Regions from separate parts of the Nicoliella sp. ESL1106 genome, predicted to be linked through region 2. Evidence: riboswitches for the same ligand, from Rfam matches in the RefSeq annotation. Region 2 holds a riboswitch; the other holds the start of a gene.
The links. A riboswitch is a leader RNA that binds a small molecule or an ion and turns the genes downstream of it on or off. The one in region 2 is predicted to bind thiamine pyrophosphate.

Region 1: another riboswitch for thiamine pyrophosphate. It lies ahead of ACSVI6_RS06830 (3-oxoacyl-ACP reductase); the one in region 2 lies ahead of ACSVI6_RS02585 (ECF transporter S component).

What each region holds. Positions count from the first base shown of each region.
Region 1 covers NZ_CP196341.1:11,427-18,990, forward strand. Annotated here, with positions in the region: gene ACSVI6_RS06820 (hypothetical protein) at 144-281, opposite strand; gene ACSVI6_RS06825 (NAD(P)H-dependent oxidoreductase) at 897-1,553, shown strand; TPP riboswitch at 1,649-1,738, shown strand; gene ACSVI6_RS06830 (3-oxoacyl-ACP reductase) at 1,787-2,539, shown strand; gene ACSVI6_RS06835 (type 1 glutamine amidotransferase) at 2,600-3,268, opposite strand; gene ACSVI6_RS06840 (sulfite exporter TauE/SafE family protein) at 3,287-4,030, opposite strand; gene ACSVI6_RS06845 (FadR/GntR family transcriptional regulator) at 4,032-4,655, opposite strand; gene ACSVI6_RS06850 (histidine phosphatase family protein) at 4,796-5,689, opposite strand; gene ACSVI6_RS06855 (hypothetical protein) at 6,263-6,766, shown strand; gene ACSVI6_RS06860 (DUF2255 family protein) at 6,837-7,214, shown strand; gene ACSVI6_RS06865 (zinc-binding dehydrogenase) at 7,287-7,564, opposite strand, start outside.
Region 2 covers NZ_CP196340.1:648,892-656,455, forward strand. Annotated here, with positions in the region: gene ACSVI6_RS02560 (asparaginase) at 1-438, shown strand, start outside; gene ACSVI6_RS02565 (hypothetical protein) at 456-1,646, shown strand; gene ACSVI6_RS02570 (LBP_cg2779 family protein) at 1,677-1,883, opposite strand; gene ACSVI6_RS02575 (energy-coupling factor transporter transmembrane component T family protein) at 1,960-2,607, opposite strand; gene ACSVI6_RS02580 (ABC transporter ATP-binding protein) at 2,604-4,034, opposite strand; gene ACSVI6_RS02585 (ECF transporter S component) at 4,138-4,692, opposite strand; TPP riboswitch at 4,785-4,876, opposite strand; gene ACSVI6_RS02590 (D-alanyl-D-alanine carboxypeptidase family protein) at 5,051-6,067, shown strand; gene ACSVI6_RS02595 (HAD family hydrolase) at 6,160-6,894, shown strand; gene ACSVI6_RS02600 (LVIS_2131 family protein) at 6,978-7,564, shown strand, end outside.

The sequences.
Region 1 (7,564 bases), on a different replicon from region 2:
TATGCGTTCTAAATATTTCAATTTAGCTTGGCAATAAAATAGCTTAAAATCAAAATACCTGACAAACCATTATTCATGATCTGTCAGGCATTATTATTATGGATTTGAATCTTTAATAACGAAATGGTGGAAACACTTCTTTCTTATTTAGAATTTGCGGTAAATCGATTTTCTAAGTGAATGGTAACACCTTCCTGTTCATTAGCTGGGTAAAACGAACTTTGTACTAAGTTGGTGATTACATCTCCCTTGAATAAAATCTGGGGTAAATCGTTCTTCATGATACTGGAATCATCCCCTTTGATTTATTGTCATTATAATATACCTTTTAAATGATAAAGTAAACCCTTTTGAACGATTTTTTCTAATCTTTTTTAATTATTTTTTAATCATCCGTCGATAGGGAAAAGGGCGGGAATCAAAATACCTGATAGACCATTTTAGATGATCTATCAGGCATTATTATTATGAGTTTGAATCTTATTTAGCAAAATGGTGGAAACACTTCTTTCTTATTTAGAATCTGCGGTAAATCGATGTTTTAAGTGAATGGTAGGTACCTCTCTTTCATTAGCTGGGTAACTCACTTATAATCTCATTGGTGGAAACACATCCCTTACAATTTAATCTGCGGTAAAACCTTCAGTTTGCATTGGAAACATCCCCTTTGCTTTGTTGTTGATAATAATATAACGCAATTAAATTAGAATGTAAAGGGTTTTATCTAATTTATTTATAATTATTTTCAAATTATCGCTTAATCATGATGATGCCTTGATTTAAAGGCCTAATCCATTAAAATCTGATCGATAATTAGCTGAGCGAGGGCGAATTAATTGCGGCACATTGTTATCAATGATAATTTATTATTATATCAATTAAAAAGGATGACAATTATGGATAAAAACGAAGCTTTAATTAACTTAGCCCATCGTAGGTATGCGACTAAAAAGTATGATCCGAACAAACATATTTCCGATAGGGATTGGCATACCATTATGGAGGTCGCTAGATTATCACCTAGTTCAATGGGACTTGAACCTTGGCAATTTTTGTTGATCGAAAACAAAGAATTGAAGCAGGCAATGTATAACGATGCCTGGGGAGCGCAAAAGAGCCTTGACGGCGCTGACAAATTTGTTGTAATTTTAGCTCGTAAGGATATGAATATTCATTCCCCTCATATTAAGCATATGAGCGAAGATGTTCAAGGCCACCCGTTTGATATTGATTCACCGTTCTCTAAAAAAATCATTAATTTTCAGGAAAATGATTTTAAGTTAAATACTGAGCGTGAATTATTTGATTGGGCTTCAAAGCAAACCTACATTCCATTGGCGAACATGATGGATGCCGCTGCAGCATTAGACATTGATAGTTGTCCAATCGAGGGCTTTAACCGTGTCAACATTGATCGGATTCTGTCTGATTATGGAGCATTCGATCCTAAAAAGTGGAGCGTTTCTGTAATGGTAAGTTTTGGTTATCGTGACCAAGCGATTACGCCTAAGAAACGCCAACCAATGGAGGCTGTCTACCGAGTTATTAAATAATTAAGATGAAGCACAATTCGTTATTGGATTGTGTTTTTATATTGAGTTGATTAATTCATTTTTATCGCTTAATATATAAGTGGATTCAAATAATATACCGATTAATGGGGTGCTGGAATGGCTGAGATGATACCCATGAACCTGATCTAGGTAATGCTAGCGGAGGGATTATTAAAGGTGTATAAAATCAAGCTATTGCTTCATTCGATTAGTCTTTTAAGGAGATTTTTCAAATGGCAAGAACAGTTTTAATTACAGGAGCAAGTTCAGGATTAGGCGCTGAAACTGCGAAACAATTTGGTGAACGGGGCTTTAACGTCGTGGTAAATTATTACCATCATCAAGACGCTGCTGACCAAGTAGTTGAAGAAATTGGATCAGACCATGCAATTGCAATCCAGGCCGACGTTAGGGACAGAAGCCAAATCGATGCACTAGTTAAGCAGGCAATTGATCATTTTGGAAGTCTAGACGTCGTTGTTAACAATGCTTTAGTCGGGTTTAAATTTGACCCCGTTAAGCAAAAGGCATTTCAAGATTTATCATGGGATGACTACCAAAAACAAATTGACGGGACCTTGAAGGGTGCTTTTAACGTTACCCAAAGTGTGCTTCCTAATATGATTAAAAATCATTATGGGAAGGTCATTAATATCGGGACGAACCTGTTTCAAAATCCGGTTGTTCCTTACCATGAATACACTACCGCAAAAGCAGCATTGATTGGGTTTACTAGAAACTTAGCAGCCGAACTAGGGAGTGATGGGATTAGTTTCAATATGGTATCAGGGGGATTACTTAGAACCACTAATGCCAGTGCTGTTACTACTCCCGAGGTGTTTGACTTAATTGCCAATCAAACGCCACTTAAATCAGTAACTACTCCGAAACAGGTTGCTAAGATGGTGGTGTTCTTGGGATCAGACGAAAGTGATGGGATTACAGGTCAAAATTACACTGTTGATGGTGGATTAACAATGAACTAAATATCAAATGAAAGGGCAGTAGTAATCACATTCGTGAATGCTACTGCCTTTTTTCATTGATTATTGTTCATTAATGTAATCTAGTATTCTAAACATGACGGCCTTATTTTCAATTGGAACTGGGGTGTTCAATATTTCTTGAGCGCTTTGGCCTAATATCGAGTCCTTAATATATGGAAAATCATTCACTACCATCTCACGAACGTTATTAGCCTTGGGTTCCAAATGAAATTGGAGGCCCGCAATTCGATGGTTCATCACGAACCCTTGGTTCTTTAAGCCAGGGGTGGAAAATAAACGTTCTGCCCCTGCTGGAATTTTGAACATTTCTTCATGCCAGTGAAGGGCAGTGACTTGTTTTGGTAATCCAGAAATGGCATTACTTTCTAGTTTAACAGCTGCCCAACCAACTTCCTTGACTGGCGATTTACCAACTGGGTATCCCATGGCCTTGGTGATTTGTTGCGCGCCATAACAGACCCCAAGCATTGGCGTATTCCGCTTTAAAAGGGTATTGATTAAATCGCGTTCCTGTTGGATCCAGGGGAAGTTATCGTTGGGACTCATCGGTCCTCCTAAAATAACTAACATATCGGTTTCATCTGCAGTAGGTAAGTAGCCGAATTGGTATGGATGATAGGTATAGACTTCATGGTCGTGTGCTTGCGCCCAGTCTAAAATTGATCCTGGTCCTTCGTTTGGAGTGTGTTGTAAGATATTGATTCTCATATTGGTAACCTCACTTTTCTAATAGGTAGTAATAAATAGATAGGTTGATAATCCGATTGCAAAAATCCCCACGCAAATTTCCATCACTTTAGTAGGGATGAATTTAACAATGATCGGTCCTAAATAGCCGCCGACCACTAGTCCAATCGCTAGTGGAATGATAACGATCCAGTCCACTGGTAAAATCAAAATGAAGATAATGGCGCTGATAATGTTACTAGCTAGTGACAAAACGTTTCTAATCGCATTGTAGACATAATACGGGGCATGAATAATTCTGGACAACACTGCGGTTTCTAAAATTCCTGAACCCGCACCAAAGTAGCCGTTATAAAGACCGATGATGGGGAGAAACAGGTACTGAATGCTTCGTATGAAGCGGTTGTCATGGGGCTGGTCTTTTTTGGGGATCAACATCATGATTCCGGCAAACATAATGATAAACGGGACGATCCGTTTAAATTGAGCATTGCTGCTGTTGATTAGGATGAACGTGCCAATTATGCAACCAAATACTGAAAGTAATGTGATGACCCCAGCTTGTTTACGATAACTTTTGATTTCCTTAGCAGATGATAGGACCGAGGTACAACCACTGAATATAATACTAATGGTGGCCGTTACGTTTGCCATGATGGGAGAAACGCCAATTGACAACAGGATGGGATAGATTGTTAAGACCGCCATCCCGACAATCCCATTTAAAACCCCAGCCGCCAGTCCACCGATAATTAAGAAAATAATTGTTGGGATTGATAACATTTTATTTGCCTACTTCCTGAATTAACTTGATGGCAGCTTCTGCATTTCGATCCATCAATGCATCGAACAACTGATTATGATGCTTAATTTTCCCTTTATAGTGTGGATTCTTAGCAATTGATTGACTTAGATGACTTTTCCATAGTGGCTTTAGTTCCTTGAACCACTTAATTAAATACGCATTTTGTGACATTTTGACGATTTGTTCATGGAATAGGATATCTTGTTCAAGGTATTCATTGAATTTGCCTTGTGATAATAATTGATTCCTTCTAGTAAGATATGCTTTGAGGGTGATCCATTCTTCAGGGGTAATATCATTATCAACCAATTCAACAATGGCCTCTTTTTCAAGCATTTTCTCAGTTCGCCATAGCAGGGGATTTTGTTCGTCGATCAGCTCCAATTGTTGAACGTATGTTCCTGATCCTTGTTTAATGCTAACCACGCCTGAATGGGCGAGGATTTGCATTGCTTCTCTAATAGTGGAGCGACCGACCGCTAGTTCATTCATTAATTCAGCTTCTTTGGGTAACTTATCACCAGTAGTTAAGTGGTGTTCCTTAATATACATAATGATTTTTTGGATCGTTTCCGTGCCAAGACTTATATTTTTAGATTGCATGTTAACTTTCCCTCCTTAAATACATCATATCACTTATATAATACATCAGATGTATTTTATTACAAGGGTGATTATTGTTTTTTGCCATAAAAAAAACGACCTAATAATAAAGATGATTAGGTCGTTTTAATATTTAATGATTAATCTTGATATTTTACATCAATTGTTTTTTGATCCTTAACTTTGTGATCCTTTAAGTATTTAATGCCCTTATTGACGTAGCTGGTATCGCCGACTTTACCAAATCTAACTTTATTGGTCTTAACATTGTAATAAACCTTTGTGATTCCTGAGTTAGGCATTGCTTCATCGGTAATTAATTTCTTATCAGCAGCACTCATATTGTGATCATATTTTGATAAGTATGCAGTAATGATATCTCCGGAACTAACGACAAGGGCGTTTTTCCCCTTTTCCTTAGCAGTCCGTTCAGCTACTTCTTTAATGCCTTTGGCTTCACGTTTAACGATTGTAGTACCACTTTCTGCTCGATCAGATTTAGGGAGTTTGGTACTATCTTTGTCAATTTCGTACAATGCATCATGCATCTTAACTACAAAATCAGTTCCAAATTTCTTTTGTAGCTCTGCACGACTAGTGGCGTTGTAGTACTTATTTAAAACAGCATCTTCTTGGTCATAATTGTCTAGTTCGTATTCACCGTTACCAGCTTCTCTAAATAGGGGCGTTTCGTTAACGGTAACTTTACCATTACCAGAGTAAACCAACATGTCTTTAACCGTATCTAAGTGTCGAATTAATTTTCCGCACGCTGCATCAGTAAACTTGATCCCGCGTAATCCAGCACCAACTTCTTCAGCCACTTTTGCGCCCTTAGGGGTTAATGGATAATCATCCCAACCCTCTGCAAGCTCCATTACGTTTCCCGTAGTTTCACCATGGCGAGCTAGGTAGATCGTAACTTCATTCTTGTTAGAACTTGCTTTTGCACTAACGTTGAGAGTCGAACTACTTACTGTCAATAACGAAATACCAATTACACTGATGGGAATCAATTTACTAAAATGCTTCAAAATAATCGCCTTTTTTCTATTTAATTTTTTGATGCATCTTTATCATATCTCTGAAATTGTAAAAAAGTTAGCATAAAAATGTAAAAAATAAGTAATTAATGGGGGCTAACATGATAGAGGACTGCGCATAGTCACAAGCAAATACTTACTTTAACTAAATAAAAAAAGAAAAATTGTTTATAACTAATTTATAACCTATAATTATGAATTAAACATCGTCATAAATAAGGATTTTAAAATATGAACATTAAATGTATTAAATGTGGGTTTATTAGAGTTGATTCAAAAAATGAATGCCCATATTGCTACAAAATAGATAGTAATAAAAATAAAAAATTTTTTAGCACCTGGGAAGGAATTTATTTAAGGTGTAATTTATGTGACTACATTTATTGCATTGATGATCTTGATTACCCAATATTAAATGCTTGTCCTAGATTCAATTGCGATGCAACGTTAGGTGAAACAACCCCATACGACCATCCAGAATTCAATAAAATTAACTACGCTGACGTTAATTTAGCATCGGCAAAAAAGTTAAAATGCCAAAAATGTGGTTATATTTATAATGATTTGCTTAAAGCGTGTCCTTATTGTGATGCTTCCAATGCTAACGCCACATCAGTTGCTGATGACGAACCAGGTGGGGTGGAGGTAAAATGCTATCGATGCAAACGCATTTACCAGGACACCCAAATAACCTGTCCAGAGTGTGGTTCGATCGATTATCATCCGACCCATGCTGATGAGCGGAAGGCTTCACCACATTTTAACCAAGCACCAAATGTAAAGTGCTCCCGATGTAATTTTGTGTATCCGAGCACTTTTTCAGCATGTCCGAACTGTCCTGCCAGAGCAATATGGGCATCTGGAACGAATGCACCATGTACGGTCAGTGAACTCGAAAACACTGTTGATGAAGAACTCCCAGAAGATCAGCCAAGTTATATAGAGAACATTTTCGTTTGGACATTAACGATTATTTTCGGGTTACCAATTATTATTTGGACATTCTTCGTGGTAGCGTTTTTTGGTTTCATTATCTTATTGATCTTGGTCATGGTATTCAACGTCTAGGTGCGTGGTGCTTGACTTATAGTTAACTCTAGGTGGTTTAATAGTCTTAATCACAGAAGGGGGCAATATTATGACAAAATGGAATGCTTCACAGTTAGAAGCTTTTGCTACTGCAGATGATATGCACATCTCACCATTTTACGACGATGGCAAGACTTACGGGACACCGACGTTCATTTGGTCGGTCGTTGCTGATGGTAATCTTTACGTGCGTGGTTATAACGGTCAACATTCGAGTTGGTACCAATCAGCAATTAAGCAGGGGGCCGGAAAGATCAAATTGGCGGGACAAGAATTTGAAGTAACCTTCAAATCAGCTGCTGGTAATTCACAATTAGATGCAAAGATCAACCAAGCCTATCAGGATAAGTATGGCAGCAGTCCTTACTATCCACCAATGGTTGAGGCAGGCCCTGTTTCTGCAACAGTCGAAATCGATCCTAAGTAGTTGCTTCAATCTAAATAAAATACCCAATGGTTGTTAAAAATTAATAACAATTATTGGGTATTTTTTATTAAATTATTTAGTAGTAACAACTGACTTAATTGTTTTTCTTTCAGCCATTGCTTTATAAGCATCATCAACATCATCAATGTTGTAAGTCGCTGTAAATACTTTTCCAGGATTGATCTGACCATCTAATACTGCTTTTAATAGGATGTTTTTATCATAAGTCGTTACGGATGCAATTCCACCAGCGATGACAACATTATTCCAGAATGCAACTGGGTAGTCAATGTTACCATGGGGAACGCCGACACGACCAACGTGGGCACCAGGACGCGCAACCTTCAAAG
Region 2 (7,564 bases):
AGTAAACACAAACCATACTTTTTTCAAGAATTGATCAAAAGTGAAGCGTTCAATATTGACCACGTTGAATCAGGTATCTTTTTACTAAAGGCGTTTGCTGGAATGGATGAGACCCTATTTGACGCTTTGAACAATGATCTTACTAAGGGGCTCGTGGTAGAAGGATTAGGATCTGGTAATTTACCTCCAGCCACGTTACCTGGGTTACAAAGAATTTTAGACCGTGGAATTCCAGTGATTTTAGTATCACGTTGTTACAATGGAATGGCCCAAGATATCTATGATTATCAAGGTGGCGGAATCGAATTAGAACAAATGGGAGTCAGCCTTTGTCGGGGATTGAATGGACCGAAGGCGCGAATTAAGTTAATCGTTGGGATTAGCAATGGACTTAAGGGGCAACGCCTCGCTCAGTACATGAGTACTGCAATCTCTTAAAATAACGGGGGGATTGAATGGGAATTGTTTTAAATAATTTAAAAGCAGCGTACCAACGCAATGCAATTGTAAATGTTTATCGCCTAGATGAAATTTTCTTTACTGGGTATGTATACATTTTGGATGAGGATAGCGAAGAGCTTGTCATGCGCACCTATGATGAATGGGGGATGCCTGATGGGATGGTCTATTTAAGCCTCGAGATGGTTTATGATGTGGAAGTTGAAGATAGTCCTGACCTACGGCACATGAAACGCCGCATTGAGCTTGCAAAACGGTATCATTTTAAAGAAATTGCTGAAACTAAGTTGATGCGACTGGATAAGCTAGCAAGTATTCGATTAGAAATATTAGGCCGCTCCTACGTTAATGGCCAAGTGGTAATGATTACCATTAGTAATTTAGAACGGGTTAACGATACTTATAATTGCGTTATTGATAAGATCGATTCTGAAGCGGTCTCGGTTACGGTAATCAATAAAACCGATTTTAGTGATCACTCTAAGCATACCTTCAAATTGAGCGACATTACAACGATTGAATTTCTGGGGAAAGAATTAACGATGTTGACCAAAAATAAAGCATTGTTGTTCGGCCCCTCGGTCAATACTGCAATGATTAACGGTAGTGATCCGCAAATCAATAGTGTCTATGCTGAATCTAAAGCAACTCACCATTTATATGAAATTGAATCGGTGGCTGACAATGGTTATTATTACATTGGCTACGTTGTGAATTACAATTCAGATTACGTCATTTTTAACTTAGTGACCATGAGTGGTCAATTTGGTGGATACGTCTTATTAAGAACTACCATGATTGCAAACATTTACTTAGATTCTGATTATTTACGATTGATCCAACACTTTAGTTTAGAAAACCATAACGCCAATACTTTTTTAGAGCCCGTTTTAAATGATGAACGTGAGTTTGATATGGGCAGCGATGTTTTAGAGTCACTGCTTGAACAGGCAATCAATTTAAATCAATTAGTACGAATCGCATCTGCTGGCGGGATGGGTAAATTAGGTTATCCACTTGATATTACACCGATCACGAAGCAAGTTCATTTTCAAGAAGTTGATGATAGTCGGGATGGATTGGAAGAACGAGAATCAATTCCGCTGAATCAAATTGGTGAATTAGCGTTCGATTATCTAGAAGCGTTTTTAACTGATGATGGATTGAAAAATAATCATCCAGAATAATAAAAAACCAGCCAACTGGCTGGTTTTTTATTATTCTTCTGAATCTTTTTGGTTGTTTTCAATGAAGTTTTCAATTAATTCTTTTTCTTCGTTGGTGGGTTGCTTTTCCATTGACTTGATATCGTGTAATCTTTCAACGCTGATATGTAGGTTGAAAGCTAATTGGGTATCTGGCCATGCGTTGCCCTTTTGAAAATCAATGATTTCCTTTGAAATGTTACTAATTCCGTTAGTCATAGTAAGCCTCCTGAAGTTATTTATTAATTATCATTATATTATAACAAACAATTGATTGAAAGGTTCACCGCTTAGTTTAAAAAATGAAAATTGGTAATTGCACCATGATGAGCCAAAAGGCCATGTAAGCAAAGTCGGTCCAGCGAACGTAGGTTTTTTCAACGTGGGTCCGTGGCGCATCTTCAACGAAACCATGTGAGATCATTGCTTGTGAAAGATCGCTAGACCAGTTAATGGCTGCTAAGATGGCTTTGAAATATAATTTCGGCGACCAGAGTTGCATCGTAACCCCGCGCATTAAACTGGCGTGGCGGATCGTTTGGACTTCGATGATGATCCTTGGTACCAAGTTGAATGCGGTCAATACTCCGTAGGCGAACTTGGATGGGAGTTTGAAGTTTTGTTCCAACGTGAATGCGAGGTCCTTAATGTTGCTAGTCATCGTAAAGGTAGCCCCGAGCCAGACGTAGGTGAATAACCGCGTAAACAGCACCCATCCGATAATGGCGCCATGGGTCCCGTAGATAACTTGTGACATTAAGAGTCCAAAGGCTGGAATGATCGGGTACAGGGTCAAATATGCGATCGACTTTAATTTAACCCGTTTGACCAGGAGGTAAATTAAACTGACTGCTAAGATACAAAGGTTCAATGGGACGCTTTGGATAAATGAAATTTCAACTCCGATGATGATGATCATGAATAATTTAATGGCTGTGTTCATAATAACGACTCCTTATAAGTAAGTTGTTGGTCTTTGAACTGAATGTGATAATCAAATAGCGTTTCCAAACCACTGAGTTGATGGCTAATGATGATGATGGTTTGGTTAAATTTTTGACTCGCATTTTTTAGCATTTCGACTACCGTTTCTAGAGACTTGATATCTAACCCCTTAAATGGTTCGTCCATTAATAAAATGTCAGTTCCCATGATCAACATCTCGACGATTTGCAACTTCTTTTTTTGCCCTTCGCTAAGTGTGTAAACGACTTGTTTTTCCCTGCCGTCGATCTGCAACGCCTTAAGCATGGCATCAATATCTTCTTTGGAGTAATTATGATGGACCGCGTTTTTAATCGAAAGCGATAGTTCTTCTTCAACCGTGATGTCGACGAATTGCATTTCAGCATCTTGAAAGACCAGCGCAACGTGGGAAAGGTATTTCTTCTTATGGATCTTTTGGATGTCTTTATCCTGATATGAAATCAAACCCTCATACTTAAAGAGCCGTGTTAAAGCTTTGAACAAGGTCGATTTACCGATTCCATTTTCACCTGTGATCAATGTGATTTGCTTTGCTGGAAATTTGAATTGGTCAGCCTTTAGCAATACGCCTTGGTTTTGCTTTAGTTCACAACTGTTTAAGATCAGATCGGCTGGTTCGTTATTATCGGGAATCGGGAAGTGGACGGCCGCTAACTCTTGATTATCAAATGGTACTAATAGTTTTTGGACCTCTGCATTACTTAACTGTTGAATTTGAAATTGGTTGGGTTTCAGGTAGAAGAACGTATCGACAATGTTGTCGTAACCAGAAAGGTCATGGTCCACTAAGATGATCGTTTTATTCTTTTGATCACGTAAGCGGGTCAATTGATATAGCAGATCACTTCGCGATTGACGATCTAGACTCGCAAATGGTTCGTCCAATAAAATAACGTCGGAATCCATTGCGATGATGATGGCTAAGGCGACCTTTTGCTTTTCACCACCGGATAGGGCGTTCAAGTCACGGTGCTTTAACTTAGTGATGTTCACGAATTCTAGTGCATCATCGATTCGTTGGGGGATGATTTTAGGATCTAACTGTCTATTCTCAAGTGCAAATTGGAGTTCATCATATACGTTCGTCATCGTAAACTGTTGATTGGGGTTTTGAAACATCATTGACACATAGCCGCTGAAGTCAGTAGGGGCAATGTCTTTGATCTCCTTGTCACCAATTTTAATTTCACCAGTGTAATCACCATTGGCAAACTCAGGATATAAACCGGCAATTGACTTTAAAAGCGTCGATTTACCAGTTCCAGATGGTCCAGCAATCAAGCTAATTTTTTCGTTCGGAAAGGTTAGGTTCACGTCTTCTAATACTGGTTGTGAGCGATGCTGGTAGGTAAATGTAAAATGACTAACTGAAACGGTGGTCATGGTTAATTCCTCCTGGTAATTTAAAAATAAAGCACTTACAAGCTTGGCTTTATAAGTGCTTTAAATTCATTTAAATTTATGAAGCATTGAATCGTTAAAATGATTATGCAATGGCGTGGCTTCTGTTTAGGAGCTTCTTGATGGCCAATGGAATTGGGTCACTAAATACCCAGATTGAAATAAATCTAACGATGAATAAGAAGATCAACATTCCAAAACCGTATGCGTTGTATCCATTCTTGAACCAATCCCAAGTAAAAGTAATGATGGTAGTGAAGATACTACCTAACAATAATTGGAAGTGGCCGTACTTCTTGTAACCAGTAACTGCAAAACCTAATTCAGCTCCGGCACCTTGAATTAAACCTGAGACAACGTTCATAACTCCCCATTGGTCACCCAAGAACATTTCAACAACGGCTCCGGCAACTTCTGAGAAAATGGAAACACCAGGCATTCTGAAAATAGCCCCTGCTAATGGACCAGCAACGATCCAAAGACCAAGTGAAATATCGTTTGCTGCGGGAGCAAGACCAATTGGTGTTAAAACTAGTGTTAATGCGTTATAGATAAAACTAGTCAACCAGAAAATAACCCCACAGACAATTGCAATCAATGCAATTAAAATAATGTTTCTAAGACTCCATTTTTTAGACATGGAAAATCCTTCCCTTCAATAAATTAAACAATTATTTTAGATAGACAGAAAAAAGGGACCTCAAATACTGAGGTCCCCTTCGGAATATGTACACCATTGATAAAACGTTTCCCTCCACCAGTACGGACTGGATCAGGTTCAATGGGTATCATCTCAGCCAAAAAAGGCACCCCAAACATCTATCTATTTAATTAACTAGAACAGTATAACTTAATTTTTTCTTAAATGCAAGTTTGAATATTACAGGCATAAATCTTAAATAACACTTCGTTTACATTTATCAATAATCAATTGTTAATAAAGTGCTAAGGTGTTAACTTATTATTTAGGATATCGAAATCAGAGAAGGGTTGGTTAAATGGATCTTAAAAAGAATTTTAAAAAGATGGCAATTGTATTAACTGCTGTTGTCGGATTAGCATCAGCATCAGAAATTACTCCATTTTTAGATGTTGTTTCGACAAAAACAGTTAATGTCAGTGCTGATTATAATTATGATTATAACTATGACGATGGTGCATCAGGAATCACTACTAATAATATTGTTCCTGGAAACTATAAGATGAAGAATGCAGCGGCTGCAATTGCGATCGATGCTACGAACGGACAGGTCATCTATGCTAAAAACATTAATCAAAAAATGAAGGTGGCATCCACAGCCAAGTTAATGTCATTGTACCTGGTGGTTAGAAAAGCACAGGAGACGAATGGCTGGAATCAAGTCGTTGATACTTCTAATGCTGGCTTACGGAGTATGAGTTACAATAATAACGTTGGTGGTGGCTTTAAGCTGGTTGCTGGTCGTAAATATACCGTAAAACAGCTCTATCAAGCAGCACTGATCCAATCATCAAATGCAGCTACGATTGCATTGGGACAATGGGTCGCTGGCTCAAATGGTCAGTTCGTGAATATGATGAATAAACAAGCAAGGGCATGGGGAATTTCTGCGACCTTTAATTCACCATCTGGACTTGAAAATAATGATTTAGTTCATTATGGTTATAAGTATTCTGGTGGAGCCACTGCTGGGAACATGGTAAGTGCAAAGGCGTTGGCAGTAATTGCGCAACACGTTTTAACTTATTATCCAAAGGTATTAAATGATGCTAGCAGGGGTACGGCCAAGGTTGCGGGGCAAAACCTATATAACTACAACAACCTGCTTAAGGGGCGGACCTTCTATGATGCAAGTCTGCGCGTTGATGGTTTAAAGACCGGCTATACTCCAGCTGCAGGGCTATGTTTTGTTGGAACTGGCCAACTACCAGGGAAGCACCGCTTGATTACGATTACTTTGAATGATCCTTATGAATTTAGTGATCAACGTGATTTGATGAAGTACATTTATAAAAATTCATCCATTTACAATTAATCGTCAAAAATCTGCAAAAATGATATAATAATCACAATTAAAATTAAACTCACGGTTAAGACGTGAGTTTTTTATTTTCGGGAGGTTGCAAAATGACTAAATTGATCTTGGCTGATCTTGATCGTGATTTTTTATCCGCAGATGGTGAAATTAACGCATCTCGATTGTCCAAACAGTTAATGAATTTGGCAAAGCAAAATCTACACCTGGGCTTTATGACGGAAGCTCCGTATGCCAAAATGATTCAGATTTTTCATGGGATAAAGGCTCCCTTAGCGTTTATCTGCGAAGGGGGTGCTGAGACCGTTTTGAATCGCGTGGTTCGTGATGAAACGGTGATCGATTATGAAATTTGGAAATCAGCCCTAAAGTGGTTTCAAGCGCAACGCGATTTTAATACCGCATACATTGTCCTTTCGGGGAAGATGAATGCCTACACCGATGCAAGCAAGGATAGTTCAGCCTACCAACGTTTTAATAAGACGTACCCATCTTTATACCAAATGAATGATCTAGAATTAGTGAGTGATTTAGTCTATCAAATTAGATTGGGGTTTGAGAACGGCGATATGCAAAGTTTAGCCCAAACCTTTAATAGTAATTTTAATGGTAAGTTAGTGGCTCATGCTAAGGGAAACGACCTTTGGATCACTTCATTCGATGCTTCATACCAAAACGCAATTGAGACGTTGAGTGAGGAATTAGATATTGACCCGCGGGACGTGGCTTTGATCGATCAAAAACAATCGCATGCCCCCGTTGATGAGCTTTTTGAAACTGCAACTACTGAAAATGGTTATGATGCCATCGATCAATTTCTGAAATAATAATTGAATTTGTTATCTTCTTACTAAGCAGGTACAATAATGTAATGGTCAGTAATATTACTTTTATTTAAAGGAGCTTGTTTATGATATCAGCCTGGAATCTAATCGGGTTTGCCATCTGGATTATCATTGCAATTAGTTTAATTTCAATGGTTATTTCTATCCGTAGGCAAAAGCGACAGGCCTTATTGCATCAAGATGAAAAGCTAGTAAGCAGAAATAGAATCGTTTTATTTTTTCAAGGGCTTTTAATACTGGGGGCTGCCTTAGCGATGGTGATAATTACGCTAAGAGCTGATATTTCTAGTCATAATGTTTCTGTTTCTAGAAGTTACAAACCAATTGTATTAGATACGAATGGTCGTAAATCATACTATGTTAATGTTTATAATTCTAAAAATAAATCGGGTGGTCAATATTACACCTATTTAACGAAGGGTGAACATTATCAAGTTAGTAGCAATGATTCAACCATCATTAGTGGTGCTAACACCGTTTCATTGCCAACCGAAACCTATCGTTCCAGTGGAAGTCGGTTGAATGACTTAGATCGGAAATACCAGCGGGCTTGGATTGAAACCACTACCGCCAAATATAAGCCGAATTTATTAAATGGATTGGGATTACGGGCGGGCCAGCGTGCTAGTCGTTATGTCATTATCAGAGTCCC